Regions from separate parts of the Exiguobacterium sp. Helios genome, predicted to be linked through region 1. Evidence: riboswitches for the same ligand, from Rfam matches in the RefSeq annotation. Region 1 holds a riboswitch; each other region holds the start of a gene.

The links. A riboswitch is a leader RNA that binds a small molecule or an ion and turns the genes downstream of it on or off. The one in region 1 is predicted to bind S-adenosylmethionine.
Positions count from the first base shown of each region.
Region 2: it holds a riboswitch for S-adenosylmethionine, as region 1 does, so the genes downstream of both, HNY42_RS15270 (methionine ABC transporter ATP-binding protein) here and mtnK (S-methyl-5-thioribose kinase) in region 1, are expected to answer to the same signal.
Region 3: it holds a riboswitch for S-adenosylmethionine, as region 1 does, so the genes downstream of both, HNY42_RS13455 (methionine ABC transporter ATP-binding protein) here and mtnK (S-methyl-5-thioribose kinase) in region 1, are expected to answer to the same signal.
Region 4: it holds a riboswitch for S-adenosylmethionine, as region 1 does, so the genes downstream of both, metK (methionine adenosyltransferase) here and mtnK (S-methyl-5-thioribose kinase) in region 1, are expected to answer to the same signal.

Region 1 covers NZ_CP053557.1:688,608-696,438, forward strand. Annotated here, with positions in the region: gene HNY42_RS03640 (methylthioribulose 1-phosphate dehydratase) at 11-631, opposite strand; gene HNY42_RS03645 (2-hydroxy-3-keto-5-methylthiopentenyl-1-phosphate phosphatase) at 628-1,287, opposite strand; gene HNY42_RS03650 (2,3-diketo-5-methylthiopentyl-1-phosphate enolase) at 1,284-2,474, opposite strand; SAM riboswitch class I at 2,555-2,656, opposite strand; SAM riboswitch class I at 2,865-2,967, shown strand; gene mtnK (S-methyl-5-thioribose kinase) at 3,046-4,215, shown strand; gene mtnA (S-methyl-5-thioribose-1-phosphate isomerase) at 4,212-5,261, shown strand; gene HNY42_RS03665 (sugar ABC transporter substrate-binding protein) at 5,281-6,363, shown strand; gene HNY42_RS03670 (sugar ABC transporter ATP-binding protein) at 6,360-7,831, shown strand, end outside.
Region 2 covers NZ_CP053557.1:2,964,802-2,972,632, reverse strand. Annotated here, with positions in the region: gene HNY42_RS15300 (C40 family peptidase) at 29-712, opposite strand; gene rho (transcription termination factor Rho) at 1,073-2,437, shown strand; gene HNY42_RS15290 (type B 50S ribosomal protein L31) at 2,535-2,780, shown strand; gene HNY42_RS15285 (DedA family protein) at 2,816-3,466, opposite strand; gene HNY42_RS15280 (thymidine kinase) at 3,644-4,264, shown strand; gene HNY42_RS15275 (alpha/beta hydrolase) at 4,332-5,090, opposite strand; SAM riboswitch class I at 5,153-5,256, opposite strand; SAM riboswitch class I at 5,506-5,609, shown strand; gene HNY42_RS15270 (methionine ABC transporter ATP-binding protein) at 5,696-6,727, shown strand; gene HNY42_RS15265 (methionine ABC transporter permease) at 6,717-7,367, shown strand; gene HNY42_RS15260 (MetQ/NlpA family ABC transporter substrate-binding protein) at 7,401-7,831, shown strand, end outside.
Region 3 covers NZ_CP053557.1:2,586,430-2,594,260, forward strand. Annotated here, with positions in the region: gene HNY42_RS13445 (MetQ/NlpA family ABC transporter substrate-binding protein) at 1-754, opposite strand, end outside; gene HNY42_RS13450 (methionine ABC transporter permease) at 789-1,454, opposite strand; gene HNY42_RS13455 (methionine ABC transporter ATP-binding protein) at 1,451-2,473, opposite strand; SAM riboswitch class I at 2,554-2,659, opposite strand; gene HNY42_RS13460 (bifunctional cystathionine gamma-lyase/homocysteine desulfhydrase) at 2,719-3,885, opposite strand; gene HNY42_RS13465 (PLP-dependent cysteine synthase family protein) at 3,878-4,801, opposite strand; gene HNY42_RS13470 (S-ribosylhomocysteine lyase) at 4,798-5,262, opposite strand; gene HNY42_RS13475 (class I SAM-dependent methyltransferase) at 5,266-5,904, opposite strand; gene HNY42_RS13480 (thioredoxin family protein) at 6,454-6,732, opposite strand; gene gcvH (glycine cleavage system protein GcvH) at 6,834-7,217, opposite strand; gene HNY42_RS13490 (arsenate reductase family protein) at 7,282-7,635, opposite strand; gene HNY42_RS13495 (DinB family protein) at 7,672-7,831, opposite strand, start outside.
Region 4 covers NZ_CP053557.1:2,530,165-2,537,995, forward strand. Annotated here, with positions in the region: gene HNY42_RS13150 (MDR family MFS transporter) at 1-1,012, opposite strand, end outside; gene HNY42_RS13155 (tRNA 5-(aminomethyl)-2-thiouridylate-methyltransferase MnmM) at 1,191-1,781, shown strand; gene HNY42_RS13160 (alpha/beta fold hydrolase) at 1,833-2,537, opposite strand; gene HNY42_RS13165 (GNAT family N-acetyltransferase) at 2,621-3,106, opposite strand; gene metK (methionine adenosyltransferase) at 3,244-4,452, opposite strand; SAM riboswitch class I at 4,580-4,706, opposite strand; gene pckA (phosphoenolpyruvate carboxykinase (ATP)) at 4,939-6,507, shown strand; gene HNY42_RS13180 (EAL and HDOD domain-containing protein) at 6,565-7,818, opposite strand.

The DNA of each region.
Region 1 (7,831 bases):
ATTCCTCCTTTTAATGAATCGCCTGTCGGCACGTTTGCAGTTTTAACGTGTAGCTGAATAAAAATTCAAAGGCTTCCAACTGTTTTTTCGCTTCAAAGGCAGTCGGTGCCCAGACGGTGATCCCGTGATTGCGAATCAGGACGGCACCGCTTTCCGTTTTTACATGCCTGGCAAACACTGCGGCAAGAGTCGGGATATCCGCATGGTTCTCAATAACCGGTACGACGACTTCCGCATCTTCTTCCCAGCGGCCGAGTGCCTTGATGATTTCCTGACCGGTAAACCGGATTTCCCCGCGGTCTCCGTAGAGTTCTGAAATGACATTGTTGTCGACGGTATGGACGTGAAGCGAGCAGCCGGCCGACGTCCGGTTAAACACCTCGACATGAAGTAAGGTCTCAGCAGACGGACGTCCGTTTTGTTCGCCGATCAATTGACCGGTCGCGTCAACATGGACGAAATCGTTCGGCGTGTCCTGCCGTTTATCTTTGCCGCTGGCTGTCACAAGAAATTCCGTCGGACTGCTGTTCGTTCGAATGGCGAGGTTACCGCTCGTGCCGGGAAACCAGTCGCGTACGGCGAACTCCTGCTTGATGGCGCGGAGTTCTTCGTATCGTTTCAAGAATGTCATGCATGCACCCCCGTGGTCTGTAAGTGTTTGACGATGTCATAAAACGTTTCAAACGGCGTATAGGGAATACCGTGCTGTTCACAGAGTGTTATCAGATAATCCCGGGCATAGACGTGATCAGCCTTTTTCGCCAGTTCAAAATCCGTCACGGAATCGCCGATTGCGATGATCGAATCGCCGTCCTGCTTCAACTTCCGGGCGATTGACGTTTTACAACAGCCGCATTGATTGTTGCATGCCGCATCGCAAGCGTGTGGCCATTCAATCCGGACCGTCTCTTCACTGAAGTCACTGCCGTTGCAGTAAATCGTTTCATCTGTCAGTAAATCGGCAAGAATCGGTTGGACAAAAAAGTCAATCCCGCCGCTGACAATCGCAAAGTCGATTCCGTTTGATTTGGCAAAGGCGAGTAAGGTGTCGAAGCCGGGACGGATGACTGCCCGATTAATCAAAAAATCGATATACTCCTGTTTTCGATCTGAGGGCAACAATCGGAACATCTGTCCGACCCCGGACCGGATCGACAGCGAACGGTCGAGCACACCTTTTTTTAATGGTTCAAATGCTTCTTGCGGGGCAAACTCTTTCATCAAGGCGATGATGTTGTCGTGTTCCGTCACCGTGCCGTCGAAGTCACATAAAATCCGAGTCGTCATTTCGTGATCCCCCAGGCGTCAAGGGCGACCCGTAATTCTTCCTGCCGCGTTGCGGCACTTGTCAGCGATTCTCCGGTCAGTGCGGCGTCGAGCGCCTGACGGAATGCAAGGACACCGGCCGCTGCCCCTTGCGGATGACCGTGAACGCCGCCTCCGGCATTGATGACCGAATCGGTACCGAAATCACGGACGAGCTGAGCGACGAGGCCGGGATGGATGCCGGCGGACGGAACCGGCAGAATCGTCTTCGTTTCTCCGATTCGCGTCGCTTCAACGGCGATCCCGCGGGCCAAATCTTTGGCGAGTGCAACGTTACCATAGGGAGACGGGAACAATGTCAAGTCAGCACCGGCCAGTCGGGGTAACGTTCCAAGCAGAACAGGAGCCGAAATACCGTATTCAGGACTTGCGATCAAGGCACCGCTTAAGGCCGGGTGATTAAAAATCGGGACGGAAATGTCCGCATCGGCAGCCAACTCGCGCAGGACATCGAGTCCGTATGTAAACGTGTTGAGCAGGAAGGCCGTGGCACCTGCTTCAATCAGGCGTTTTGCCTGTTCCTTCAAGCCGAAGACGGGACCGCTTAACGTAATCGCATAAAGCGCCCGTTTGCCGGTGCGTTCATAATGGGCGTCGAGGACTTCCCGTCCGATCCGTGCCCGGTCGAGTGCCGGCGTCAACGGATTGTCGTATAGAATCTCATCATCTTTAACGAGATCGATGCCGCCCGCGAGCTGTGCTTCGAGTTGTTCCCGTAAAAAGACGAGGTCCCGTCCGATGACTCCTTTAAATATGCTCATCAACAGGGGACGGTCATGGACCTGAATCAATTGACGGACTCCTTCAATCCCGAATTTGGCACCGGGAAAGTCGTTCGTGAATGACGGGGGAAGCTGTAAGTCGGTTAACTTGATTTGTCCATCGAGCGACAGTTTACCGAAGACCGTCGTTAAGATAGCGGAAAAGTCCCGTGAGACGTTGTGTTCCGGATAACGGATCGTAATGTAACCTTTGCCGTCATGTTCTTCTGTATGGACGACCTGTCCTTTAAAGGATTCCAGTTGTTGTTGTTCCAAGTGATTTAAATCGGTCCATGAACCGACCGTCAGACCGAGCGCGATTTGCTCTGCCCGTTTCGGCAACTGATCGGTCGTTCCGAGTTGGTATGTTGCGGTAATGTACGCCATATGAATCGTCTCTCCCTTATTGAAAAATACAAAAATGGTCCCTCGTCAATGACAAGAGACCATGAAAAATTGCGCGTGGACTCTTATCTGTCAGCGTATTAGCTGCAAGAATTAGCACCGTGCCAAGTGGTCGGTTGCTGCGACATCGTAGGGCTCGTCCCTCCGTCTGCTCTTGATAAGAATTGGATGAAATTGTGAAATCTAATTGCAATTTTTACATGAGATCCATCACTTGTCAAACTATATTTTGAAAATTTATTTTTTTGAAAATACTTCTTCTATAGACGGTTCCGTTTTTGAATCCGTTTCACTAAAAATTGGAATTGACAGACGGCCAGCAACGCACGTAGTATTCAAATCAACATCAAATCACATGACAACTACATATGACTCTTATCGTGAGTTGGCAGAGGGAATTGGCCCGAAGACGCCGCAGCAACCGACCATCCGGCACGGTGCTACATCCAACAGACATTCGTCTGAGAGATAAGAGGACGGAGTATTCTGCCGCGCCTCTTTTCTTTGACGAAAAGAGGCGTTTTTTCGTGTGATCAACAAGGAGGAAACCAGAATGGGATACCAAGCATTTACAGTACAGGACGCGATTGAACGGGTCCGGACACTCGGATTAATCGGCAATGAACCGGTGACGGCAGAAGAGATCGGGGACGGGAATTTAAATCTCGTTTTCCGGATTCAGGAAGGAGAAAAACGGCTGATTTTAAAGCAGGCGTTGCCATATGCGAAAGTCGTCGGGGAAAGCTGGCCGCTGTCGCTCGAACGGGCCTGGATTGAACAATCGGCCTTAAAAGAATTCGCAAAAGTCGCTGTTCCTTTCGTTCCGCACGTCTACCATGCGAGCAAGGAAGAAGCGTTTACGGTGATGGAGGATTTGTCGCATTTAACGATCGCCCGGACCGGCTTGCTCGAAGGGGAAAAGTATCCGTTACTCGCGGAACACATCGGTTCGTACCTGGCGCGGACACTGTTTTATACGTCGGATTTTGCGCTTGGACCGGTCGCGAAAAAACAAGTGGCGCGGAACTACTACAATCCGGATCTCTGTGATATCACGGAAAAATTGATCTTCACAGACCCGTTTTATGATGCGGAAACGAATGCGATTGAAGCAGGCCTCGAAGCGGAAGCGGTTCGGTTATGGCAGGATGCAGAACTGAAACGCGAAGTCGCGAAACTGGAAACACTGTTCATCACAAAAGGTGATGCATTATTGCACGGTGACTTACATACCGGAAGTATTTTTGCTTCAGCCGATGAAACGAAAGTCATCGATCCCGAGTTCGCCTTTTACGGACCGTTTGGTTTTGATGTCGGACAATTCATCGCCCATCTCTGCTTTGCCGCGTATCCAAACTATGCCGAGTTACGGGATGGACGGGTGAAGGATATCGATACGTTTTGGCTGACCTTTGCGTCGACGTTCAAAGCATTATGGGAACGCGAAGCGGTAGAGCCGTTCCGTTCGGCGGGCGGACTTGTCGACGATGTCCTCAGTACGATTTTACAGGACGCACTGGGCTTTGCCGGTTGTGAGTTGATCCGGCGGACGATTGGATTGGCACCGGTTGCGGACCTCGAGAACATCACGGACGCGGGGGAACGACTTGAGCGGAAACGTCATGCGTTACGTCTTGGAGTGGCATTGATCAAACGCCGGACCGAATGCAAGACGTTCACCGATTTACGGAACTTCGATTTGACGGAGGAACTCAGCCGATGAGCCAATTCGTCCAAAGCATCATCTATGACAACGGGACGGTGACGATTTTGGATCAGACCCGGCTCCCGGAAGAAGAACGATACGAGGTTATCCATGACTTGGCGCAAGCGATTGACGCCATCAAACAATTACGTGTCCGCGGTGCCCCGGCCATCAGCCTGTTCGGCGGCTTCATCCTTGTGCAGGAAGCATTCCGCCGGACGACAGGGTCACTTTCTGAAGCGAAACAGGAACTGTTGACGGTGTCGGCCCAATTGCTCGCAACCCGGCCGACGGCGGTCAATTTGCGGAACGTGCTTGATGAGCTGAATCAAATTATTGTCTCGAGTACGGCGCTTGCCGAGTTACCAAAACGGTTGGAACAAAAGGCGCTCGAACTGTATGAAACGGATGCCAAGACATCCCGGCAAATCGGGATCCACGCATTGGAATTATTTGAGTCCGGTGACCGGGTTCTGACGATTTGTAATGCCGGATCGATTGCGACAGCGGCTTACGGGACGGCACTTGCCCCGTTTTATCTCGCGAAAGAACAGGAAATTCTGCTCTCCGTTTATGCATCGGAAACGCGGCCGTTACTGCAGGGAGCGCGTCTGACGACATGGGAACTGCAACGGGCCGGTATTGACGTGACCTTGATTACCGATAATATGGTCGCCCATACCATCAAAGAAAAAAACATCACCGCCATCATCGTCGGTGCCGACCGGATTACCCGAAACGGGGATACCGCGAATAAAATCGGGACGTTTCAACTGGCGTTACTGGCCCGTGCTTTCGGGATTCCGTTTTATGTCGCGGCACCCCTTTCGACCTTTGATTTGACGAGCTTGTCGGGAGACGAGATTGAGATTGAAGAACGCGATGCCCGTGAAGTGACGCAATTCGCAGGGAAAGCAACGGCGCCGGCCGGTGTGGCCGTCTTTAATCCGGCGTTTGACGTGACACCGCACGAATTGATCACGGCAATCATTACGGAACTGGGAGTCATCAAGCATCCGTCCGTCGAAACGATCGAGCAGACAATCGGACAACAAATACGTTAAACAGACTGGGGAGATCGAAATGAAAAAATTAGCATTTGCGGTACTTGCACCGGCGGTCTTGCTGGCTGCTTGCGCCAATAGCGAAGCGACACCGACGAAAAAAATCAGTGGTGTACCGGAAAGTGTCCAGGGAGACGTCAAAATTGCCGTTATCCGCAATCTGGCATCCGATGACCATACGAAACAGTTTTTGGACGGAGCTCGTTCGGAAGGGGAAGCGCTCGGTTTTCAGGTTAACACGTTCATCTCGGAAGGCAATGACGTCAAATTCAAGGAACTCGTCGCCCAAGCCGTCCAACAGGATTATGACGGACTGATCATCTCGCACGGAAAAGAGGATTATGCCTACGACATGATCAAACCGGCAATCGACAAAGGAATCAAAGTCGTGACGTTCGATACAGTGACAAAGAAAAAGGACCAGACGTTAAAAGGCATCACGGAAACGTTCCAGGATGATCATAAACTGGCACAGCTTTCACTCGATGAAGTAACGAAAGTCAAAGACGATCAGCCGGTCCGGGTCATCAAACTGTGGTTCGGTCCGGGATTTGCCCCGCTTGACCGCCGTCAGGAAATCTACAAGACATACGAAGCAGACGGAAAAATTAAAACGCTTGAAACAGTCGGACCAACGAACTTCCAGGATGTCCAAGGCGATATTGCGGCGAAGATGAACGCGATTCTCGCCAAATATCCGAAAGGAAGTATCGATGCCGTCTGGGGTGCTTGGGATGAAGTCGCCAAAGGAGCCTATAAATCCTTAAAGGATAACAAACGTCAGGAGATTCCGTTGATTTCAATCGACGTTTCGAACCAGGACATCAATCTGATGCGTGAAAAGGGCAGTAACTGGGTGTCGACGAGTGCCGTCGATCCGCATTTGATCGGACAGACGGATATGCGTCTGCTGGCGAAAAAGCTGGCCGGGGAAAACACACCGGACACTTTTGACCTAGACGCTAAACTGGTCGAACAAAAAGCACTGAAAGTCGATACGACGATGTACAATCTCGATACGATCATCAAAGGCTGGAGTACGTCCGAAAAGTTCAATGAACCGTGGATGGAAAAACTGCGGAAAGCGAATGACGGGAAATGACCCGTCCGGTGAAGGAAAAACGACTGGAGATGCAGGGAATTTCAATCGAATTCCCCGGCGTCAAGGCGCTGGACGATGTTGATTTTTCCGTGGGCCGTGGGGAAATCCATGCGCTTGTCGGAGCGAACGGAGCCGGTAAATCCACGCTGATGAAAGTGTTGGCCGGGGCGTACGATTCATATGACGGAACGATTTGGTTTGACGGTGTACCTCTGACAATCGATTCACCGGCTGCCGCAAAACGGGCCGGGATTGAAATCGTTTATCAGGAAGTCGATACGGCACTGGTCGGTTATTTGACCGTGGCGGAAAATATTTGTCTCGATGTGCTGACGAACGGACAGCTGAAAGGGTTCATCAGACGGCAGCGATACGAGGAAATAGCCGAACGTGCTTTACGGAAACTGAAAGCATCAATTGATGTCCGGCAGCGGGTCAGCGAGTTGCGTCTGGCCGAAAAACAACTGGTCTTGATTGCCCGCGCCTTGGTCCAGGAGAGCCGGTTCCTGATATTGGATGAGCCGACCGCCCCGCTCAGCGGACGGGAAACGGAGCAACTGTTTCGCATCATTCGTGAGCTGGCAGAGACGGAACAACTGGGCGTCATCTTCATTTCCCACCGCCTGCAGGAACTATTTGAGATTTGTGAATCCATTTCTGTCATGCGGGACGGCAAGCTGGTGTCACGTCAGCTTCTTGCCGGACAAACAAAGGAAACCGTCGTCGAACAGATGCTGGGCCGGCGTCTGCGCCAATCGAAACGGGAAGCGCGTCCGGCGGGTGCACCATCACTTGAACTCGACCGGGTCACAGTCGCCGGACAACTGGATGATATCTCGTTAACCGTCCGTGCCGGAGAAGTGATCGGAATTGCCGGACTCGTCGGTGCCGGTAAGACGGAACTGTGTAAAACGATTTTCGGATCGCTTTCTGTCACTTCGGGATCGATTCGTCTGCATGGAGAAACACACCGCCTTCGTTCGCCGAATGATGCAGTCCGGCTCGGTATTGGGCTGGTGCCGGAAGAACGGCGGAAAGAAGGGATTTTAGTCGCAGATCCGATTGACCAAAACATGACGGCAGCCAGTCTCCAACAATTCGTCAACCGGTTCGGATTTATACAGAAAACAAAGGAGCGGACCGCAGCTCAAAAAATCGTGCAGCAACTGTCGATTAAAGTCAGCAGTACCGAGCAACGTGCCGCCGACTTATCCGGTGGGAACCAGCAAAAAGTCGCCATCGGGAAATGGTTGCTGGCAGACGCGTCCGTCCTGGTATTGGATGAACCGACAAAAGGCGTCGATGTCGGGGCGAAAGCGGAAATCTTCCAAGTGATTGATCAATTGGCTGCAGAACAGAAAGCCGTCATCTATGCGTCGAGCGAACTGGATGAACTGCTGGCTGTGACCGACCGGATTTATGTCATGTATGACGGACGGATCGTGTTTGAAAAGACCACTGCGGAAAC
Region 2 (7,831 bases), 770 kb from region 1:
CCGATGCTCAACCGCTTGGTTTGTTCAATTATAGGTATGAACCCGCGCCGACAAGGCGTGAACCCCAGTAACCTGATTTGAAGCTTGAGTACTTAACGCCACCTGTTTCTGAGTTCACCATGCTTGTTTTGCTTGTTGCCATACCGACGTGTTGAATGCCGCTACCGTGTGAGAAGAAAACAAGATCTCCAGGTTGAACGTTTGAGACACTTACTTTTCTAGAAGAAGAATATTGTGAAGAAGACGTACGTGGCAATGTTTTGCCCGCTGCTTTTTTGTAGACGTAGCTTGTGAAACCAGAGCAGTCAAATCCACGAGTTGTCGTTCCGCCCCATACATAAGGAGTTCCTTTATGTTTAGCTGCTTCGCTTAGAAGGCGTGTACGTGTTGAAGATGAAGTTGTTGATTTTTTAGCCGTTGAAGTAGAAGACTTGTATGTTTTCGTATACTGTGTAGAAACATAACGTGTTTTTCCACCGTATGAAATTTTAGTCCAGCTGCCTGATTTACCTTTGTATGTAAATGTTTGGCCTGCGTTTACTTTACCAACGATGCTTGCTTTTGTAGAAGGACCCGTCCGAACACGTAATCCGCTGTCTGTGATTTTAACTTTCGTTACTGTAGAAGCTGCCTCAACCTTATCTGTTCCCACTGATGCAAATCCTGAAACCACTAATGCTGCCGTTGCGACCGATGCTAGAAAACGTTTCATATGTGAAATCCTCCATGTCATTTTAAAGTAGTTTTGAAAACCGAGTTATATGATGTATCTCATTAAGTGTTTGTTTAAGCAGTTTGCCTTACAACTGTGTAAGTTTTTCTCTGCACGATTATCTTAGCATGCGGAGACATGAAAACGTTTTTTCAGTTCCGCTACAAAACATGACGTTTTTGTAACATAACTGCAATAATATACTCGAATATTACAAAGAAGAAATTCCCATTTCTTAAATCACGACGAAATGGATGAAATGTGATACCTTTAATTCACGAAGAATATACAACATGATCATCGCACTATGATGATTACATCCTTTGCTCCTGAATTTATACGAAGAATAGGTGAATGCATATGCCAACTGAAAAAACTGACAAACCAGAACGTTCCTATACACTCGCTCAACTCAGCAACCTGACATTAAAAGATTTATATGAGATTGCAAAAACAAAAAACGTACCACAGTACCGAGAGGCGCGTAAGCGTGAATTGATGTTCAAGATTCTTAAAGCACAAGCAGAGTCCACCGGTCTTTATTTCCTCGAAGGGGTACTCGAAGTTATCCCCGGAAACCCACAAATGCAAAATGATGGCGGCTTCGGCTTCCTTCGTCCTATCAACTATTCGCAATCCTCTGAAGATATCTACATCGCCGCCTCACAAATCCGCCGCTTTAATCTCCGTAACGGAGACGTCGTGACTGGAAAAGTCCGGCCGCCAAAAGAAAATGAACGGTTCCAAGGTCTTTTAAGTGTGGAAGCCGTCAATGGAGAAGCACCGGATACGGCGCGCAATCGTCTGTTCTTCCCGGCATTGACACCGATCTATCCAGATCGTCTGATGCGTCTTGAGACAGAACCGCGTCATTTGTCGGTCCGGGTGATGGATATGATTGCCCCGGTTGGATTTGGCCAACGCGGTTTGATTGTCGCGCCGCCAAAAGCAGGTAAGACTTCTCTATTAAAAGAAATCGCCAATTCGATCCAGGTGAATCATCCGGATGTTGAATTGATTATTCTGTTGATTGACGAACGGCCGGAAGAAGTGACGGATATCGAACGTTCTGTCCCCGGAGCGGATGTCGTCAGTTCAACGTTTGACGAAACACCGGACAACCACGTCCGGATTTCGGAACTCGTTTTGGAGCGAGCGATGCGCCTCGTCGAACATAAAAAAGATGTCGTTATTTTAATGGACTCGATTACACGGTTGACGCGGGCTTATAACTTAACTGTTCCGCAAAGCGGTCGGACGTTGTCCGGGGGGATTGACCCGGCAGCCTTCCACAAACCGAAACGCTTTTTCGGTGCCGCCCGGAATATCGAACACGGTGGTAGTCTGACGATTCTTGCGACGGCACTCGTCGAAACCGGTTCCCGGATGGATGATGTCATCTATGAAGAGTTTAAAGGAACCGGCAATATGGAACTGCATCTGGACCGGAAATTATCCGAGCGCCGGATCTTCCCGGCCATCGATATCCGGAAATCCGGAACACGGAAAGAAGAGTTGTTGTTACCGCAAGATCAGCTCGATGCCTTGTGGACGATCCGCCGGACGATGAACGAGTCCAATGAGTTTGTCGACAGTTTCTTACGCAAGATTCGGGACACGAAAAATAACGAAGAATTTTTTGTCGAACTGGAGAAAGAAAAGAAGAAACCCGTACGGCGCGCACCTGTGAAGCCACGTGTGACGAAAACCGACACAACGACTTGAAAATAGGTATTGCGGGGCATGAAAAAATCGTTTAGTATAGGAAGGTAACTTACTCTGGCTCAGCAAATGAACCAGGGCGGAAGGAGAGAAAACAACCATGAAACAAGGAATTCACCCAAACTACAACAAAGTTGTATTTATGGACTCAACTACTGAGTACAAATTCTTGACTGGTTCTACACGTTCTTCGAACGAGACAATCACTTGGGAAGATGGAAACGAGTACCCACTCATCCGTGTGGATGTGTCTTCGGACTCGCACCCATTCTACACTGGTCGTCAAAAGTTCAACGCTGCAGACGGTCGTGTCGATCGCTTCAACAAAAAATACGGCCGCAAGTAATTGCGACTTCAGTATTAAAAAACAGCCTGTCTCCATTACTGGAGCAGGCTGTTTTTGTATAGACAGAACTTGGCACGGTACGCCAGATACGTTTTTAAAACGAAGGATAGACCGATTCCACCGGCAGCACCAATCAGATACGGAAGTGTATCCGGATTGTTCGCAAAATGTTCGAGTAAAAGACTGAAGGAAAAATGGCGACCTAGGAAATAACCTGCTCCTAAAAAGACACTGATCCAAATTAAAGCACCAGTATAGGCATAAGTAACGAAGATCCGGAACGGCATTTTCGAGACGCCGGCAAAAAAAGCGGACAGCTGCCGGAGACCGGGTATGTAATAACCGATGATTAAAACCGTTTTTCCGTAACGTAAAAATCCGGCTTCTGCTTTGAAAACATGTTTTTCAGAAATACGTAACTTCGGAGCCATTCGATGGAGCAACGGCATTCCAAGTTTCAGACCGAGCACATAGCTGATTGTCATTCCGATACAACTGCCGGCATAGGCAGCAAAAATTGTTCCGACGAGCGGCAAATCACCATGATGCATCCAGAATCCTGACATGACGAGTAACGTCTCGTCTGGAACCGGAAGACCGACGATTCCACCGGCCAGAAGAATTGCGAGTCCGAACGCTCCATATTGATGGAGGACTTCATGTAATATGTGATGAATCGGAGTCACCTTCCTTCAAAGAAACTTCTCTTTCAGTGTACAGGAAATACATACCAGTTGAAATGAGAAGATGAAGAAAGTGGCGAATTTGGCAAGGGTTTTTGATTTTTAGAAGTCAATCCTTTTTCTCAATTTAGATTCGGGCTATACTCGTTAAAGTGACTAATTTAGAGGACGGTGTTTACGATGATGCATGTGATCAATCAATATGGTTGGATTGAAGTGATTTGCGGAAGTATGTTTTCCGGTAAGTCAGAAGAACTGATCCGTCGTGTCAGACGGGCACAGTATGGAAAGTTACCGGTTCAAGTGTTCAAGCCGGCAATCGATGACCGGTATCATGAAGAGCATGTCGTGTCGCATATCGGCAACTCGGTCATTGCGATTCCGATGGCGACGAGCCGTGATGTCTATGCAGCAGTGGCGGAAGAGACGCAAATCGTCGCGATTGACGAAGTTCAATTTTTTGACGATGAGATTGTCGCAGTCATCGAAGCACTGGCTCAGGATGGCAAACGCGTTATTTGTGCGGGACTCGATCAGGATTTTCGGGCCGAGCCATTCGGCAAGATGCCTGAATTACTGGCACGTGCGGAATTCGTGACGAAATTACAGGCGATTTGTCTGTCGTGTGGAGATCCGGCGTCACGGACACAACGATTGATTGACGGGAAGCCGGCAAACTACAATGATCCAATCATTCTCGTCGGGGCGTCTGAATCCTATGAACCGCGTTGCCGTCATTGTCATCAAGTTCCGGGCAAACCGCAACCGTTACAGGAATGGAAAAAACAACAGCAAAATTGAGAATAGACGATTTGAAAAAGTGAACGATTCTTTGGCCTCACGGCCGGGAATCGTTCACTTTTTTTTATCAACCAGTTCGTGTCAACCGGCTGAACTGTTCGATGAATTGTAAGGTCTCACGGACAATCGTCTTTTGATCATGGTCAAGCGTCGCGACATGGTACGAGTCGAGCAGACAATAACTGCGTTTATCTGTTGCCCCAATCGTCCGGTACAAATAATCGGAACAGGCCGGCGGGACGACGTGATCCTCAGCAGAATATAAAATAAGTGTCGGAATTTGAATCGTCGCTAAGTGTAGTCGCGTGTCATCAATGAGTCGTAACAGTTCTGAAGCACAAACTGCGGGGACAAGATCATAGATGATTTCAAAAGCGGTCTGCTTGATATCAGGGGTGCTTTCCGGCAGATAGACCGGACAATCGGTGAAGGATAAGGCTTCGTAAGCAGGGACGGACAAGGCGGCATTGATCGTGATGATTCCTGCAATCGGGAGACCTTCAGCGGCAAGTGACAGGGCAAGTGTCGCCCCCATCGATTGTCCGACGATGAAGATCGATTCGCACCGTCTGGCTAACTGTTCGAAGCCGTCACGCAAGCTCTGTTTCCAGTCATCTGCCGTCGTCGCTTCGAATTCCAGGACATCGGTCCCATGACCGTGCAGGCGAGGGGCATAGACGGAGAAACCTTGTTCTGCGAACTGTTCTCCTACAGCCCGAACGCTTTGCGGCGTTGCGTTAAAACCATGACAGAGCAAAATGCCGACGGATCCGCGTCCTAAGGAAAAGGCTTCCGCACCCGGTATAACAGGATAAACCATACTCATCATCTCGTCCTCCATTTCAAAAATAAAAACCCGTTTGGCTTTGGACGCAAACGAGTTTCTCGTGTGTATCATCCAAAGCAACCGCTTTGCTGGTCGGAGCACCTTGCATAACAGCAGGTTGCCGTGGAGTCCTAGAGCCAGGTCTCTCGTCCACTCTTGATATATCGTATAGGAATTGTCGGATTAATCATTGAGAAGATGATAGCATTGGCGGAAATGAATTGTCAAACTCTCTTGAACAGGCGTCAAAATTCAAACAACGATCCAGTTTGTCCCGGGAAAAAAATCGATATGGGTCATATGGTTTATTTTTGAAAATATGGTTGACCTTTAAAAGATCTTTCTGTAGTGTAAAAATTAGTTTTACGACATAAGTTCAACCGGCAACAACACACATACGAATTTCATACCGCAACACTTATCCAGAGAGGTGGAGGGACTGGCCCTACGAAACCTCGGCAACAGACTCATTATGAGCACTGTGCCAATTCCATCAGACAATTGTCTGAGAGATGAGTCGAGTGGATTCTGCCATTGTGCGGATCCAGGTCTCTTCTTGTTTCTTAAGAAGAGACCTTTTTTGTATTTTAAAGGGGGAACAAGTGGTGATTACATTCAAAAATGTAAAAAAAATCTATGAAACAAAGGAACAATCGATTGCTGCGCTGAACGGGGTCGATCTCGAAATCCGAAAGGGAGAAATCTTCGGTGTCATCGGTTTCAGTGGAGCCGGTAAAAGTTCCTTATTACGATGCGTCAACCTGCTTGAACGGCCGACATCGGGCAGTGTGACGGTCGATGGCCAAGATTTGACGGCGCTCTCGGCGAAACAGTTACGGGAAGCCAAACAACACATCGGGATGATTTTTCAGCACTTCAATCTGCTGGATTCGAATACGGTTTTTGCGAACGTCGCAAAACCCCTTGTCTTAAAGGGCGTCAAAAAAGACGAGGTCCATCGGCGGGTCAATGAACTGCTGGATTTCGTCGACTTGGCGGATAAGGCCGATCATTACCCGGATCAGTTATCGGGCGGACAGAAACAACGGGTCGGGATTGCCCGGGCACTTGCCACCCAGCCGTCCGTCCTGTTGTGTGACGAAGCAACCTCGGCGCTTGATCCGCAGACGACACAACACATATTACGCCTGCTGAAACAAATCAATCAGGAATACGGCATCACGATCTTACTGATTACCCATGAGATGGGTGTCATCCGTGAAATTTGTGACCGGGTCGCCGTCATCGAAGCCGGCAAGTTGATTGAATCGGGTACCGTATTCGACGTCTTTTCGAACCCCCAGACGGCGACGGCAAAAAACTTCGTCCGTTCCGTCATGCAGGATGAGATTCCGGCGTCAGTTCAAAAAGTCATCGATCAACGGGATACCGGGCACCATATCTACAAAATCAACTTCCTCGGGGCAGGGACCGGACAACCGCTTTTATCGCAAGTCGCGAAACGGTTTGATGTCGACCTCAACATCCTGCACGGCAGCATCACGGAACTGCAAAACATTCCGTTTGGCAGTCTGCTTGTTGAACTGATCGGTGATGCGGCGGAAATCAAACGGGCACTGCATTACATCGATCAATCGGATGTCGTCGTCGAGGAGGTGCTCGCAGATGCTGGTTAACTATACGGATATTTGGACCGCTTTTTTGCAAACGATGACGATGGTCGGACTGTCGTTACTCTTTTCGACATTGATTGGTTTACCGCTCGGCATCCTGCTTGTCGTGACACGAAAAGGAGCATTGCTCGAACAAATCCCCTTCTTCAATGTCTTAAGCAGTATTGTCAACATCTTCCGGTCCGTTCCGTTCATTATTTTGCTCGTCGCGATCATTCCGTTGACCCGCTTGATTGTCGGATCGTCGATCGGGACGCAGGCAGCGATCGTTCCGCTCGTCTTTTATGCGGCACCGTACATCGCCCGCCTGATTGAAAGTTCATTGCTCGAAGTCGACACCGGTGTCTTGGAGGCGGCAGAAGCGATGGGGGCGACACCGCTGCAGACGATTTTCCGTTTCCTCTTGCCGGAAGCCCTCAGCTCGCTTGTCCTGAACCTGACGATTGCGACAATCGGCTTGATCGGGGCATCGGCAATGGCCGGGGCAATCGGCGGCGGGGGACTGGGTGACTTGGCGATCACGTACGGCTATCAACGGTTTGATACGACCGTCATGATCATCACGGTCGGGATTCTCGTCATTTTGGTTCAAGGGTTACAGACAACAGGCAACCTGTTGGCACGAAAAATTCGGAGACACTAAAAAAACATAGAACAGATAAGGGAGAGATGGATGATGAAAAAAGGATTAGCGATTGGTGCAGCATTGACGACGGTATTGTTTGCGGGATGTGCCGCTTCCGGAGAAGAAGATCAAAAGACGGTGAAACTTGGCGTCAGCGGTTCTGACACCCAAGTTTGGGAATACGTCGCGAAAAAAGCGAAGAAAGAAGGCATCACGATTGAGCTCGTTAAGTTCTCCGACTATGTTCAACCGAATCTCGCACTCGCGGAAGGAGAGATTGATGCGAACTCCTTCCAGACCGTCTCTTACTTTAACGCCTTCAAAAAAGAACATAAGTTAAAACTGTCGCCGATTGCGACTACGGTCATCGCGCCGATGGGAATTTATTCGGATAAGATCAAGGACGTCAAAGACATTCCGGTCGGTGGAAAGATTGCCGTCCCGAATGAAGCGACGAACATGGGGCGGGCATTGCTCCTGTT
Region 3 (7,831 bases), 1.1 Mb from region 1:
GCAATGTCGTGACACGTTTGTCTTTTTCATCGCCGTCACGCGTCACGATGATGTTGACGTACGGTGAAGACTCGTCTTCCAGTGCAATCGTATCTTTCAACGGGTTCAGACCGTTGTCGATCGCGTAGTTCGTATTGATGAGGACCGCGTCACCTTCGTTATTTTTGTAGGCTTGCGGTAAGAGTGACGCTTCAATGTTCGTTTTAAACTTAATTTTCTTTGGATTTTCTACGATATCTTTCAATTGTGCATCTGTTGTTTTACCGTCTTTCAACTTGATCAGCCCTTCGTTTTGAAGGAACGTCAAGACACGTCCGCGTTCTGCAACGTTTGAGCTTGTTAAGATCGTTGCACCTTTTGGCAGTTTATCCAAAGACTTGTATTTTTTAGAATAGACACCGAGCGGTTCAACGTGAACGCCGCCGGCACTCGCGAATTTATAGTCTTTGTTTTCTTTTTCCTGTTGCTCAAGGTACGGCACGTGTTGGAAATAGTTCGCATCGATTTCTTTTTCAGCCAATGCTTTGTTCGGAAGAACATAATCCTGAAACTTCTTGATTTCGAGTTTATAGCCTTTTGCTTCATATTCTTTTTGAACATGCTCCAAGATTTGAGCATGAGGAACGTTTGACGCTCCGATGACGAGTGTTTTTGAATCGCCGCCGCCTGAAGAAGATTCTTCTCCGCATGCTGCAAGACTGACTGCTAAGACCGATACGGCTGCTGTGCCGACGAATTTTTTCCAAAGTTTCATGAATGATTCCTCCCAAGGTTAAATAAGATAGGTATTACCGTTTATCGATGGCTTTGACAAGCAGGTCACCGATAATTTGAATGATGAAGACGATGACAAGAATCAACAGTGTCGCGATGACGGTGATGTTATTTTGTGAACGCTGGAATCCTTCGATGAAGGCCATGTCTCCCAGTCCACCACCACCGGCTAACCCGGCCATTGCCGTGTAACCGACGAGTGCGACAAGCGTAACGGTGATTCCTGAGATGATTGCCGGCAAAGCTTCCGGAATCAGGACTTTATAGATAATTTGGAACTTCGTTGCGCCCATCGATTCAGCCGCCTCGATGACACCCTTATCGACTTCACGAAGTGCCAGTTCGACCATCCGGCCGTAAAACGGTGCTGCACCGAGAATTAACGCAGGTAATGCAGCCGTTGGTCCTAAGAATGACCCGACGATGATTTTCGTGATCGGGATCAACAGAATCAATAGAATGATAAACGGGATCGAGCGGAATATATTGACTAAAAAGCTGAGTACGGAATAGAGTGTCCGGTTTTTAAACAACAATTCTTCGTTCGTCGCATATAACAACAGACCGATCGCCAGTCCGAGGACGAACGTCGCGAGTCCTGCAACAGCCGTCATATAGACGGTACTGCGGGTTGCTTCCCAAACCATATCCCAATCCACATCTGTAAAAAATGTACTCATCGGTGATCCACCTCCACTTCAACGTCACTCGCTTGAAGTTTGGCGATGACCGCTTGTGCTTCCTGTTCCGACCCGAGCAGCTGAATGAACAGCGTTCCAAGTGCCCCGTCCTGCGTCTGTCCGACGTTTCCGCCGATGATATTGAATAATAAGTTCGAGTCTTTCATGACTTCGGCCAGGATCGGACTTTCCGCCGTCGAACCGACGAACGTCAGCTGGACGATTTTTCCGGTCGGGTAGCGTTCGCGTAATTTCGCAAACGTCAATTCGTTTTCAGATGGTGACGTCAACTGTTTGACGAACTCTTTTGTCATCGCCTGTTTCGGGTGACGGAACACTTCTGCGACCGGTCCCTGTTCGACGATTTTCCCGGCTTCCATGACGGCAACCCGGTGACAGATTTTCTGAATGACGTGCATCTCATGTGTAATCAAGACGATTGTCAGTTTTAATTTTTTGTTGATGTCGACAAGCAACTCGAGGATCGAGTCCGTCGTTTTCGGATCCAGCGCACTGGTCGCTTCGTCACAGAGTAAGACATCTGGGTTGGATGCCAGTGCCCGGGCAATCCCGACCCGTTGTTTTTGTCCACCTGACAGTTGCGACGGGTAAGCACCTTCGCGTCCGTCGAGTCCGACGAGTTGAATCAGTTCAGCAACTCGTTCTTTGCGACGGGCTTTCGGATAACCGCCGAGTTCGAGCGGGAACATGATGTTTTCTTCAACGGTCCGTGACCACAGCAGATTAAAGTGCTGGAATACCATTGAGACATTTTTGCGGACGCCGCGTAATTCTTTCGGTTTGAGCGTCGTCATTTCGACACCGTCGATTTGAATCGATCCGCTCGTCGGTGCCTCCAGCATGTTCAGCAAACGAATCAGTGTTGATTTCCCTGCCCCTGAATAACCGATTATTCCAAAAATTTCACCGCGCTCGATTGACAAGTCGACATTGACGACGGCTTCAACCGATCCGCGCTTCGAGCGATAAATCTTTCCTACATCCTGTAAGCGAATCAATACGGTCCCTCCTAAACATAAAAAAAGTGCGCACGTTTTAGAGCAAACGCGCGCACTTTTTCAGTACACAAAACCATTTGCTCTCATCTTGCAGACAATCGTCTGCTGGAATTAGCACCACTTCGGAATAAATTCCGCGGTTGCCGGGTTTCATCGGGCCAGTCCCTCCACCACTCTCGATAAGAGTTATCGGTATTTAGTTATTTTTAATATAATCTGAATATTAGCAGGGGTTATTTTGCTTGTCAAACAGTTTTTTCTGAAACCGGCTGAAGCAGACTGAAAGCACGTGCCAAATCTTCTTTCAAGTCTTCCGCGTCCTCAAGACCGACCGAGATCCGAACGAGACCATCTGTAATTCCGAGTTCTGCGCGACGCTCTGCCGGAATCGACGCATGCGTCATCCGTGCCGGAACGGAAATCAAACTCTCGACCGCTCCAAGACTTTCAGCCAATGTGAAGAAATGTGTCGCTTCGACGAGTTTCTCCGCATTTTCTGCTGAACCGACATCAAAACTGATCATTCCGCCGAAACCGGTCGCCTGTTTCTGTTGTGTCGCGTGACCCGGATGTGATGCCAGTCCCGGATAGAAGATGTTTGAAACGACGTCCTGTTCCTTTAAGAACTGAACAAGATCGTGTGATGTTTCTTCGATTGCATCCATCCGGATACCAAGCGTCCGTAATCCACGGACGAGCAGGAAGCTGTCCTGCGGTCCAAGAATACCGCCGGTCGAGTTCTGGATGAAGTGAAGATCTTCTCCGAGCTCGTCGCTGTTGACAACGACAAGTCCGGCGACGACGTCCGAGTGACCGCCGATGTATTTTGTCGCGCTGTGAAGAACGATATCTGCACCGAGTGCGAGTGGTTGCTGCAGGTATGGTGTCGCAAACGTGTTGTCGACGACAAGTTTCAAGTTGTTGCGTTTCGCGATCTCAGCAACTGCTGCGATATCTGTAACTTTCAACAACGGGTTCGTCGGTGTTTCGACATACAGCATCTTCGTGTTGTCTTGCACCGCAGCTTCTGTCGCCGCGAGATCCGTCGTATCGACGAATGTCACTTGGATGTTGAACTTCGGTAAGACACGCTGCATCAAACGGAATGTCCCGCCGTAGACGTCATCGGTCATGACGATGTGGTCACCTGATTCGAGCAGGTTAAAGACAGCGTGAATCGCTGCCATCCCTGATCCGAAGGCAAAACCGCGTGCACCGCCTTCAAGATCGGCAATCAGACGTTCGATGCTCGTCCGTGTCGGGTTCGCTGTCCGGGAATACTCATATCCTTCTTTTAACTGACCGATTTTTTCCTGTTTGTATGTGCTTGTTTGATAAATCGGGGGTGTAACGGCACCTGTTGCTCGATCGACGCCTGTTCCTCCATGAATCAATGCTGTCTTTTTACGCATGTGTCTCGTCCACCTTTTCAAAGATTTGTTGGCTTAAATACCGTTCGGCACTGTCCGCGAAGACGGTGACGATGGTACTGCCTGGAAAACGATGTGCCAGATCAAGTGCTGCCACGAGTGCCGCGCCGGCCGAACTGCCGACGAGCAATCCTTCACGAGCCGCCAATTCATGGACTTTCGTGAAGGCATCATGATCTGAAATCGTATGAATTTCATCTACTAAGTCACGCGAGACGAGGCTTGGCCATTTGGCCGTCCCGATACCTTCCGTCTTATGCGGTCCGGCTGGTCCCCCGTTGAGGACCGAGCCTTCCGGTTCGACGATTGCACCTTTCGTCCCGAGACGTTCTTTTAAATAGGCCGCTGTTCCGGCAAACGTTCCGCCTGACCCGCATCCGGCAACGAACCAATCAATCTGATCCAGTTCCGCCATCAGCTCAGGACCAAGTGTCCGCTGATACGTGACCGGATTTTCTTCGTTTTCGAATTGAAGCGGAACATAACTGTTCGGAATCGTTTGTCCGAGTTCTTTTGCTTTATCAATCGCGCCCTGCATATCGAGCTCAGTCGGTGTGTTGACGACAGTCGCGCCGAGTGCCCGCATCAACGTCTGTTTCTCCTGGCTGAACTTTTCCGGAACGACACAGATGACATGTAAATCATACTTTTTGGCGGCGAGCGCCAAACCGATGCCGGTGTTGCCGGCAGTCGGTTCGATAATCGTTCCACCTGGTGTCACATATCCCTGTTCGATCGCGGCATCAACGAGTTGAATGCCAAGGCGGTCTTTGACGCTGCCCCCAGGGTTCATCCATTCGAGCTTCGCCAAAATCCGCGTACCAGCAGGCAAATCGAATGAAGTAATCTCGTAGAGCGGCGTATTTCCGACGAGGTCGCGAACTGATTTCGCGATCATCCGAAGACGATGTCCCATTCATCACGACCGGCAAGCATTTTCTCGGCATAGTGCTTCGCTCCTTTAAGGTCGTGGGCGCTTGCGAATCCGCATTGGACTTCATTTTGCGCTGGAATTTCTTCTGCTGCTAAGACGTCTTTTAATGTTTTCTCAACAAGCTCGCTCATTTTTTCGACCGAATCGAAGTTCATCATCGCCATGTAGAAACCAGTCTGGCAACCCATTGGCGAGACATCGATGACATCATCCGAATAGTTACGGATGTTTTCTGCCAGTAAATGTTCCAGTGTGTGCATTGCACGCATCGGCATTTGCTCAACGTTTGGTTGCGTGAAGCGGATGTCGTATTTAACGACTTGATCGACTTTACCGTCTTTGTATCCGGCAACGCGAATATATGGTGCTTTGACTTTCGTATGATCCAGGTTAAAGCTTTCTACGTTCATTTTTTTAAGTGTCATGATTTATTCCCCCATTTTCTCGGCTTCTACGAGCCAGACGAAGTGATTGTATTGTGTAAATGAAACATCAAACCCGCGTGACGCAAAAATCTGTTCCATCACCGGAATCAGTGGATAAAACTCACGTTCCAAATCTTCCGCCAGTCCGTTAAATCCCTGTGCTTTCGCTTCAGCAATCGTTTGTAAGCGGGCTTCTTCTGAAACAAACATCGTATCGGCATAAACGATTTTTCCGTCGTGCGGCAAAATCTTCGCCATCAAATCAACAGCTTCTCCCTTTTCCTCATCCGTCAGATGATGAAACGCATACGTCGAAACAAAGCTTTTCGCATCATCTGCCGTAAACGACAGGAAATGTCCGTCCTGCACCGGAAGTTCCGGAATCTTGTTGATGAGAATATCCCGCATCTCCGGACTCGGTTCGACGGCGAGGACATGATCATGTCGCTCCAGCAACCGTTGCGTCAGGTTACCGGTTCCTGCACCAAACTCAACAACCGGTGAGAGAGCTTTCGTTGCGACCGTATCTAATATTTCTTCATAACGACGAAAGACTTCTTTGTACTCCGGATCATGCCCCGTTACCGTGTCGTCGTATGTTGACGCCCACTCTGTAAAAACATCCATAAAACGTACTGTCATGCCTGTTCGTCCTCCGTATCTCTCTTTTAATTCCGACTAATCGGATATGAATTAAAGTAATTTACCTTAATCGCATTGTAGCAGGGACATTTACGAATGGCAAGACGACTGCTTTAAATTCTTTTGAAAACAAAAAAAAGGCGCTGCCGGAGAACCGGCAACACGAATAATGTGGTTAGAAATGCCACGAAGGAAAACCCAGCTCTGACACGAACTTCTTCGTTCGTCGTATCAGAGGGCGGCGCCTTTTCGACATATCAGTTGAACTGGACTCTCATGACAGATCTCCTGCTCGAATCCCGAATGGTTTCCTTGCGCCGCTTCGTCTTTGGGGGACGACTTAAGGGGAGACAAGCAAACAACACAGGATTTTTTTGAACGGTTCTGGAATGAAAAACAACAGCCAACTCATATCTCTGCCAGACTTCCTATAAAAGCATTTCTAGAAGTTGATATGAATATACCATTCATAATTTAGCATTGTCAATGAATTATTGTAAATATTCCGACAATTTAGCGTAAAGAGAAATCTCAGACGGATTCCTCTTGTTATTCGGCACAGAATGCGAAGACATTTTGAACCGATTGAAAAGCGTAAAGCCTTGATACGACTTGATTCTCTTCAATTTTTAACAATGCCGGCACACTCATGACCTGCGCTTGCTCTAAAAAGTCCGGAATGAAGTTTCCGTTTGCCTGCACGATCCATTCTTCCTCTTTTGTCGCTTCGACGATCTCAAGCATCCGACTGGCGATGGCGCATGTCCCACACATCGGTGCATAGACATACAAAAAACCGTTTTCCGGGACTTGTGTGACTTCTTTCATCCGTTCCATTCCCCCTCTGTTTTGTTTTATCTTGTGCCAGTATACAGAAAAAAAGACGACGAGGAAACGATATCGTTTCCTTGCCGCCTTTTCCGTAAGTATTACTCGTTAATCATCGATTTGTAAGCAGCTGCGTCCATTAACGCTTCTACTTGTGCATCATCTTCGATTTCGATATCGACCATCCAAGCACCTTCGAATGGTGATTCGTTGACGAGTTCCGGGGAATCAGACAGTGACTCATTGATGGCAACGACTTTCCCTGAAATCGGTGCGTACAATTCGGATACCGTTTTAACCGATTCAACTGAACCAAACGGCTCGTTGGCAGAAATCGTATCGCCGACTTCTGGTAATTCGACGAAGACGATATCGCCAAGTTCGTGTTGCGCGAAATCCGTAATCCCGATTCGTGCCTTGTTTCCTGTTACTTCGACCCATTCATGCTCTTCCGAATAACGTAGATTGTCTTTGACTTGACTCATTTGCGATTCCCCCTGTGATCTATAGTGGACTAACGCATTCAGTATACCAAATGAACTAGCCTTCTTAATACCATTTTCCTTGATAGAGTTCTTCTTTGAAGCCGATTGTCACGTCTTGTCCGTCTGTGACGATCGGACGCTTCAGCAACATCCCGTCACTTGCAAGCAATTCGTATTGCTCCTGTTCGGAAAGTTCCGGCAAACGGTCCTTGATGCCTTGCGACCGGTACGACTGGCCGCTCGTATTAAAAAACTTCTTCAGCGGTTCGCCGCTCTTTTGATGGAGTTCCCGAATCGTCTCGGCACTCGGTGTCTCATTGACGATATGTTTGTAGTCAACTTCGACACCGTTCGTTTCCAGTGCTTTTTTTGCTTTGACACACGTACTGCATTTTGGATAACCGTACATCGTTACCATTTTTTCATCACCTCTGTCTTCAGATTAGCAGATTGGTCAGCCCCGTTTCAAGCGTGCCAATGCTGCATCGATTTGATCCTGATGGTGGTGGTCATGGGCAATGAAGGAGTCGACAAACGCTTTTGGCTGAAATGTCCCCTCATACGTCCGCTCATACTGTTCGTCCGTCAGCCGGTCGAGGAGCGTAACCAGTTCC
Region 4 (7,831 bases), 1.2 Mb from region 1:
GAAACTCACCTTCTTTACCAATCGGAGCCAAGCGCGCTGCCATTGCAGGAACTGCCGGCCAAATGAACATCTCACCAATCGTCAAGATGGTCATCGCCACTAAAAACATTTTGAATCCGCCCGCAAAGGGAACGATGGCATAGGACAAAAGAAAAATCCCTGTCCCCGTCAGTAACTGACGTTTCAAATCGTCTCCAAACCATCGTAAGACGGGTGTCAATAACGGTTGTGCAAACACAATTAGCGCCCCGTTGATCGTCCATAAAATCGAATACTCGGAAATTGTTACTCCAAGTGACTTTGTATGCACGGCAAACGTTCCCTGCCATTGAACATACACAAACCATAACAGTGCATAACCAATCGAGACATACAACATCGTCCGGACAGAACTCCGTGAGAGAGGTTCCCGCACTTCCTCGCTTGCCGACATCGATTGACGTCTGATTGGATGGACCTGAATCCAATTCAATCCTACCAACAGAACCACAGCAAACAACAAGTACAGTATCAGATTTGCGATGAAGATGAATTGGATATCAATCGCCGCAATTTGCCCACTGATAGCAGTTCCGAGCGCCACACCGACGTTTTGAGCAACATAGATTGCGTTAAACGCCCGTCTCCCGCCTTCCGGCCAGATCACACCGGTCAGAGCATAGATGGTCGGAAAAACCATTCCGCCGACGAATCCGATTAATCCCAGCATCAGAACATAACCGGTGAAAGTCTGATGGAACATCCAAAGTCCGATTGAGGCAAGGACGAGTCCGATGACACTGATGACAAGTGTGCGTTTCCCACCTAACCGATCAAATGCTTTTCCACCAATGTAGTTCCCGATGATGGCGAGAGCCGAGTTGACGAATAAGGCCATTCCGGCCTTCGTCATCGACTCCCCTAAATAGTCATGAATGTATAATGTATTAAACGGCCATAAAAAAGAGGACCCTGTCGTATTGATTGCCATCGCCAATACCAGAATCCAGACCGCGCGAGGTAATTTCGGCATGGTAAGTATCCTCCAATGTAGTTTCCAACCTTGCCACTTTACGAAATTATTCTGTCGTCTGTCAAGGAACTTCGATTTAAACGAACAATCGGAAAAATGATACAATTAACTAAAGGGTCGATTTTGCGGGTACTTAGAAAAAAATAGAGCATATCAATCAAAAAGAGGAGTTTTTGCCATGTCACTTGCACGTGTGTTACCTTATGCCAAAGAATTGTTGGAATCAGTCATCCATGAAGGGGATTGCGTCGTCGATATGACTGCGGGGAACGGTCATGATACGCATTTCCTTGCTGAACAGGTCGGACCGGGCGGACGGGTCATCGCTTTTGATGTCCAGGAGCAGGCAATCGAAGAAACGACCCGTCGGTTGCAGGCGGCTCACGTCTTCGATTGGGTCGATTTGTATCACGAAAGTCATATCCATGTCGGCGCTCGGTTATTTGCTGAACAACGTCCGATTCGTGCCGGAGTATTTAATCTTGGTTACTTACCGGGAAGCGATAAATCCGTCACGACGACAGGAGAAGAAACGCTAGAGGCACTCCGGGCCCTTCTTCCGGTCCTCGTCCCCGGTGGTCTGGTTGTCCTCGTGATTTATCACGGTCACTTGGAAGGACGCCGCGAACGTGATGCAGTGCTGGAGCATGTTTCATCCCTCCCCCAACAGGATTATGCCGTCTTGCAGTACCGTTTCTTGAATCAGCAAAATAATCCGCCGTTCATCGTTGCGATTGAAAAAAAATTAAAAAAACAAATACTCGATTAAACAACAGAGGAGTGCCGTCGTATGCGACGGCACCCCTCTTTTTAAAACATATTAATCTTCCACTAATTTCAGGAACAGCAACAACTTTTCAGCAAACCGTGTGTTCAAGCGTTCGAAACTGAAGTGCGGGAACCCGTGCAGACGTTGCAGATAAATCTGGTCCCCACCCATTTTCCGGCATACCTCAAGCGTCAACTTGACGTCAGCAAACTGATCGTCCGGCGCATAAAAACAAGCGAGTTGGACCCGCGGCAGTTTCTTACGTTCTTCATCATGGATGACAATTTCTTCTTCAATCTCACGATATTCAGCGTACGTCAGTTCACCGAGACGAGCAGCATCCTCATTATTTTGTCCGAACGGTAATGTCCCAAGCGGAGCATCCGGACGGAACCGGTCGAAGGCACTCGCGAAGACTTGTTTGACGCCTCCCAATTGCTTGGAATTGTGCCAATCAAATAACGGCGAGATAAACGTCAGGCTCGCCATCGGCAACTCATATTCTTGAAGCAGTCGGTTGACGACAAGCGCTCCCATACTGCAGGCAATGATATGAATCGGTAATTTCCGCTTACCGGCTTCGCGTAGTGCTTCTTTTAATAACTGTTGATGTTCTTCAAACGATACACGACGGGGTGCGTCGACCAAGAGGACCTCATATTCGTGCTCTAAGACACGAATCAGTGCTTCACTTGGCCGGGCACGTAATTGGAGTGGATATACAAGAACGATCACTCCGGTTGGTTGTTCTACCACAAACTCACCTCTTCATTCGATATCTGTTTAGTATGCAACAAATCCGACTTCAGCCAAACCGCCTTAAGTCGGATTCCGTTTCTTTAATATATACGTTGTAGTCGCGTCACAGGTTCCACCTGTCCGAAGACTTCCTCTGTCGTCTCGCTGATTTCCTTAAATCCGTATGAAGTCAAAAAGTGACGGGCTTTATAGTTTCGGGATTCAACATACACTTCAATCGGAGACGCCCCTTGCAATTCCAGTTCGCGGATCAGCCGGCGTCCGATTCCGTTTTGCTGGTATTTCGGCAAGACATACAGCCGGACGATTTCCCACGTTCCATCCACATCGATGGCGTGGATAAAACCGACGATTTCCCCGTCGATCAGTCCGACATTGAAGTATTCTCCACGTGCTTCTTCCGCTGTCCGGATTGCTCGGACCACTTCTTCCTGCGGGTACGCTTCTTGTACGAAATGGGCTTTCGAACGCTCTGAATAGATTTCCTCATATGTGTCCATCCAGGACGTGAGCGCAATATCATGAATGCGTGCTGCATCAGCCGGAACTGCTTCGCGTATCTCCATACCGAAATCCCCCTTTTCCTTTTACAGGCTCATGTTCTTTTACCCTTTTCTAGAAATTTCAGTCGTTTCCCTGCAAAGTTCCGGAGAAACAAAAAAAGTTCAGAAACACCCTTAAAAGGGAGTTTCTGAACTCAGGATTATGCGAAACGTTTTGCCTGCTCTTCAAGAGTAGCGGCTTTATCTGTTTGCTCCCATGGTAATTCGATGTCTGTACGACCGAAGTGACCATAAGCTGCTGTCTGACGATAAATCGGACGGCGGAGATCAAGCATCTTGATGATCCCTGCAGGACGGAGATCAAAGTTTTCTGCGATTAATTCAACTAGTTGCGCTTCAGGAAGTTTTCCTGTACCGAACGTATCGACTGCGATTGAAACCGGGTGCGCCACACCGATTGCGTAAGCAAGTTGAACTTCTGCTTTGTCCGCAAGACCAGATGCAACCAGGTTTTTCGCGACATAACGTGCTGCGTAAGCAGCTGAACGGTCGACTTTCGTTGGATCTTTACCAGAGAACGCTCCACCGCCGTGACGTGCATATCCGCCATACGTATCAACGATGATTTTACGACCTGTCAACCCTGCATCTCCTTGTGGTCCGCCGATGACGAAACGACCAGTCGGGTTGATGAAGAATTTTGTGTCTGCATCGATGTACTCTGCCGGGATGACCGGTGCGATGACATGTTCTTTCAGATCAGCTTGAATTTGCTCAAGCGTCACTTCTTCTGCATGTTGTGTCGAGATGACGATTGTATCGACGCGAACAGGTTCATTGTTCTCGTTGTATTCAACCGTAACTTGCGTTTTACCATCCGGACGGAGGTAATCGAGTTGCCCCGTTTTGCGGACCTCTGCCAAACGACGAGCCAGTTTGTGTGAAAGCGAGATTGGAAGTGGCATGAGTTCCGGTGTTTCTTTCGTTGCATAACCGAACATCAGACCTTGGTCTCCTGCTCCGATCGCATCGATTTCTTCATCGGACATGTTTCCTTCGCGTGCTTCAAGCGCTTGGTCCACACCGAGAGCGATGTCTGCTGACTGCTCATCGATTGATGTCAATACAGCACAAGTGTCTGCATCGAAACCGTATTTAGCGCGTGTATAGCCGATTTCACGAATAGTTTCACGAACGACTTTCGGGATATCCACGTAAGTTGATGTCGTGATTTCTCCAGCTACTAATACGAGTCCTGTCGTGACAGAAGTTTCTGCCGCAACACGTGCGTTTGGATCGGCTGCAAGAATTGCATCCAAAATTGAATCCGAAATCTGGTCACAGATTTTATCCGGGTGACCTTCAGTTACTGATTCCGACGTAAATAGTCGGCGATTAAGGTTTGTCATGTTTGACCCTCCCAAAAAAGAATTTGACGGTGTACTCATTTCCCCTAGTTGAGTGGGACGGTAAAATGAAAAAAACCTTTCCATGTCCAAAAATGGTCAGGGAAAGGTTGTGCGTTCTTCCTTTACCCTCTTATCGTTCGAAGTGTTTACTTCGCTTCAGGAGAGCACCTTTTCCTACATTAATGATGAAATTAATATAAGACGGTTGCCGGGTTTCTTCGGGCCTTGTTCCCTCCACCTGCTCAGAATAAGAGTATCCGTTACGAATTACATGATATAAACTTGTGCTCACTCTGTCAAGCAACGTTTTAATTTCTAGTCGAAAAATTTCGGAAGAGATGTTAAACTGTTAATGCTGAAAGCGTTTCCAGATAAATAGAAATCAGCGCAGGAAAATGATTGCCCTATCATTAGTATGTCATATATAATAAATGTGCCACACTAATAGTAGAGCTAAAACCAACGTAGGGGAAAGGTGGGGTCAGGATGCCGATGACGGTCCTGAATATCGAAGAGCTACTCAAGAAGGAGCATGTGTTCAAACAACTGTCCGTTGCTGAACTAGTCGAACATGCGATTCGCAACAAAGAAGGAGTTCTTGCAGAAAATGGTGCTTTGTCTGTAGAAACGGGGAAATTTACAGGTCGTTCACCGAAAGACAAGTTCATCGTCCGTGATCAATCGTGTGAGATGCATATCGATTGGGGTCATGTCAATCAACCAATGGAATCGGACAAATTCGAGCAACTGTTACAAAAAGTTCTTCGTTATATGAACGAAGCAGATCAACTTTACTACACAGAAGCTGCTGCTGGTGCCGATACGCATTTCACCCTTCCAGTGCGCGTCGTAACCGAATATGCTTGGCATAATTTGTTTGCGAAACAGCTATTCTTACGCGAATATCCTACGGTTGCGGCCTTTGAACCATTTACGGTCGTCTACGCACCACATTTTAAAGCGGATCCGGCGGTCGACGGGACAAACTCGGAGACATTCATCGCGATGTCTTTCGAACACCGTATTGTCTTGATCGGTGGTACAGAGTACGCCGGAGAAATTAAAAAATCAATTTTCTCGGTCATGAACTATCTCTTACCACAACAAGAAGTGTTGTCGATGCACTGTTCCGCTAACGTTGGACACGAAGGGGATGTCGCGTTATTCTTCGGACTATCCGGGACTGGTAAGACCACACTGTCTGCAGATGAGAGCCGTCAATTGATCGGCGACGATGAACACGGTTGGTCCCATGACGGTGTCTTCAACATCGAAGGTGGCTGCTATGCGAAAACGGTCAACTTGTCACGCGAAAAAGAACCACAAATCTTTGACGCCATCCGCTTCGGAACCGTTCTTGAAAACGTCGTCCTCGACGACACCCGGATTCCGGATTATGATGATACCTCACTGACGGAAAATACGCGTGCGGCTTACCCGATCACAGCAATCGAGAATATCGCCATCCCGTCACGCGCCGGTCATCCGAAAACGATTGTCTTCCTGACAGCAGATGCTTACGGTGTACTGCCTCCGATCAGTAAACTGACAAAAGAACAAGCGATGTATCACTTCTTGTCAGGTTATACATCTAAACTTGCCGGCACAGAGCGTGGTGTCACGGAACCGGAAGCAACGTTTTCGACCTGCTTCGGTTCCCCGTTCCTGCCGTTGATTCCAGAAAAATATGCGACGATGCTCGGGGAACTGATTGATCGCCACGGCGTCACCGTTTATCTCGTCAACACCGGTTGGACCGGTGGGGCTTATGGTACCGGCAGCCGGATGAAACTTTCGTATACACGGACGATGGTCAATGCAGCCGTCAACGGCCTGCTCGCAGACATCCCGACAGAAGAACATCCGATTTTCGGTCTGCATATGCCGATTGAAGTACCCGGTGTTCCGACTGATTTACTCAATCCGGTCAAGGTATGGGCGGATTCATCTGTTTACGAACAACAAGCGACTGCACTCGCGCAAAAGTTCACGCAGAACTTTGCACGTTTCGAAAGTGCGACGGATGCCATCAAAGCAGCCGGTCCCCGCGTTTAAAAATGATTGATGATACCAAAAAGGTTGAGCTCCTTAACGGATGCTCAACCTTTTATGTTAGACGATTGAATCTGTCTTATCTTGTAAATGAAGCTCTTTTTGAGAAAGCCAAACTTGGCTTTCTTTTAATAATTCATAAGCGCGGTGCTTCGCAATCCCGAATCGATTGCTCAGCATCTCGAACCGTTCGAACTCTCCCCGGTCTGCGCTGATCGCAAGGAGCAGGCAATCCCGAAACGGATGATCATCACCTTGTAAGACGTTTTTCAAAGCCGGTTCAATCGGAAGCTGATCAATGATTTCATCAATATCGACTGAGAGTAATGCATCAATATGAGACAGTAATCCAATCATATAAGCGCTCTCTGCTTTCAAGGTCTTCGTTTCCGTCGCAAACAGTTCACACAGCTTTGCACAATGCAAAGATGAACGTAACAATTCATCCGACCACCTGTACGGACTTGCGAGTTTCATTTCACGCAAAACGATTAACGAAATCCAGCTCTTTAATTGCGAAAATCCAAGTAAGGAAATCGCTTGTCGGACGGAACTGACGGTGTTCCGAAGACCGATTCCCGGAGAATTGATTAATTGCAGTACTTGTACACTGATGTAAGGATTTCCTTCGATTTCATCGACGACGTCCTCATAATGATCGTCTGTATCCAACCACTTCAGCATCTTCAACAGGACAGGTACTTGCGGAGGAACCGCCTTCCCTTTCATCAGCATCGGTTTGGCATAAAAGTATCCTTGAAACCAGTCATATCCCATCTCAAGGCTTCGCGTATGATCTTCATGTGTTTCGACCCGTTCTGCCAAAAAGCGCATATGCGGATAATTCCGCTTTAAAATATGTAAGATTGCACTTTGTTCGCGTGGGTTGATGGCTTCGATATCAATTTTAATCAAATCAATCAGATCAAACAGCTCTGCCCCATGATGACGCAACAGATCGGTTACGAAATCATCCAGTGCCAATACGAAGCCTGCTTCTTTCCACTTCTGCAACGTCAGGAGCATAGCAGCATCAATGTGAACCGTCTCTAACACTTCAATCACGAATCGGGTCGGATCCAAGTGATCGATCAGCTCAGACTGTAACAGATCGCCTGTGAAATTAATGAATAATCGTTTCCCTTCTGCTACACGGTCTACTCCCAAATGAATCAGTGTATTCGTCAATACATCCATCGTTGCCAAGTCACCATCAAACACTGCAGGTGTTTCAACGGAACGATAGAGCAGTTCAAAAGCGTCAATCGAACCAAACCGGTCTACAATCGGTTGTCGCGCAAGTAAGATTTCCATCTCATATATCCCT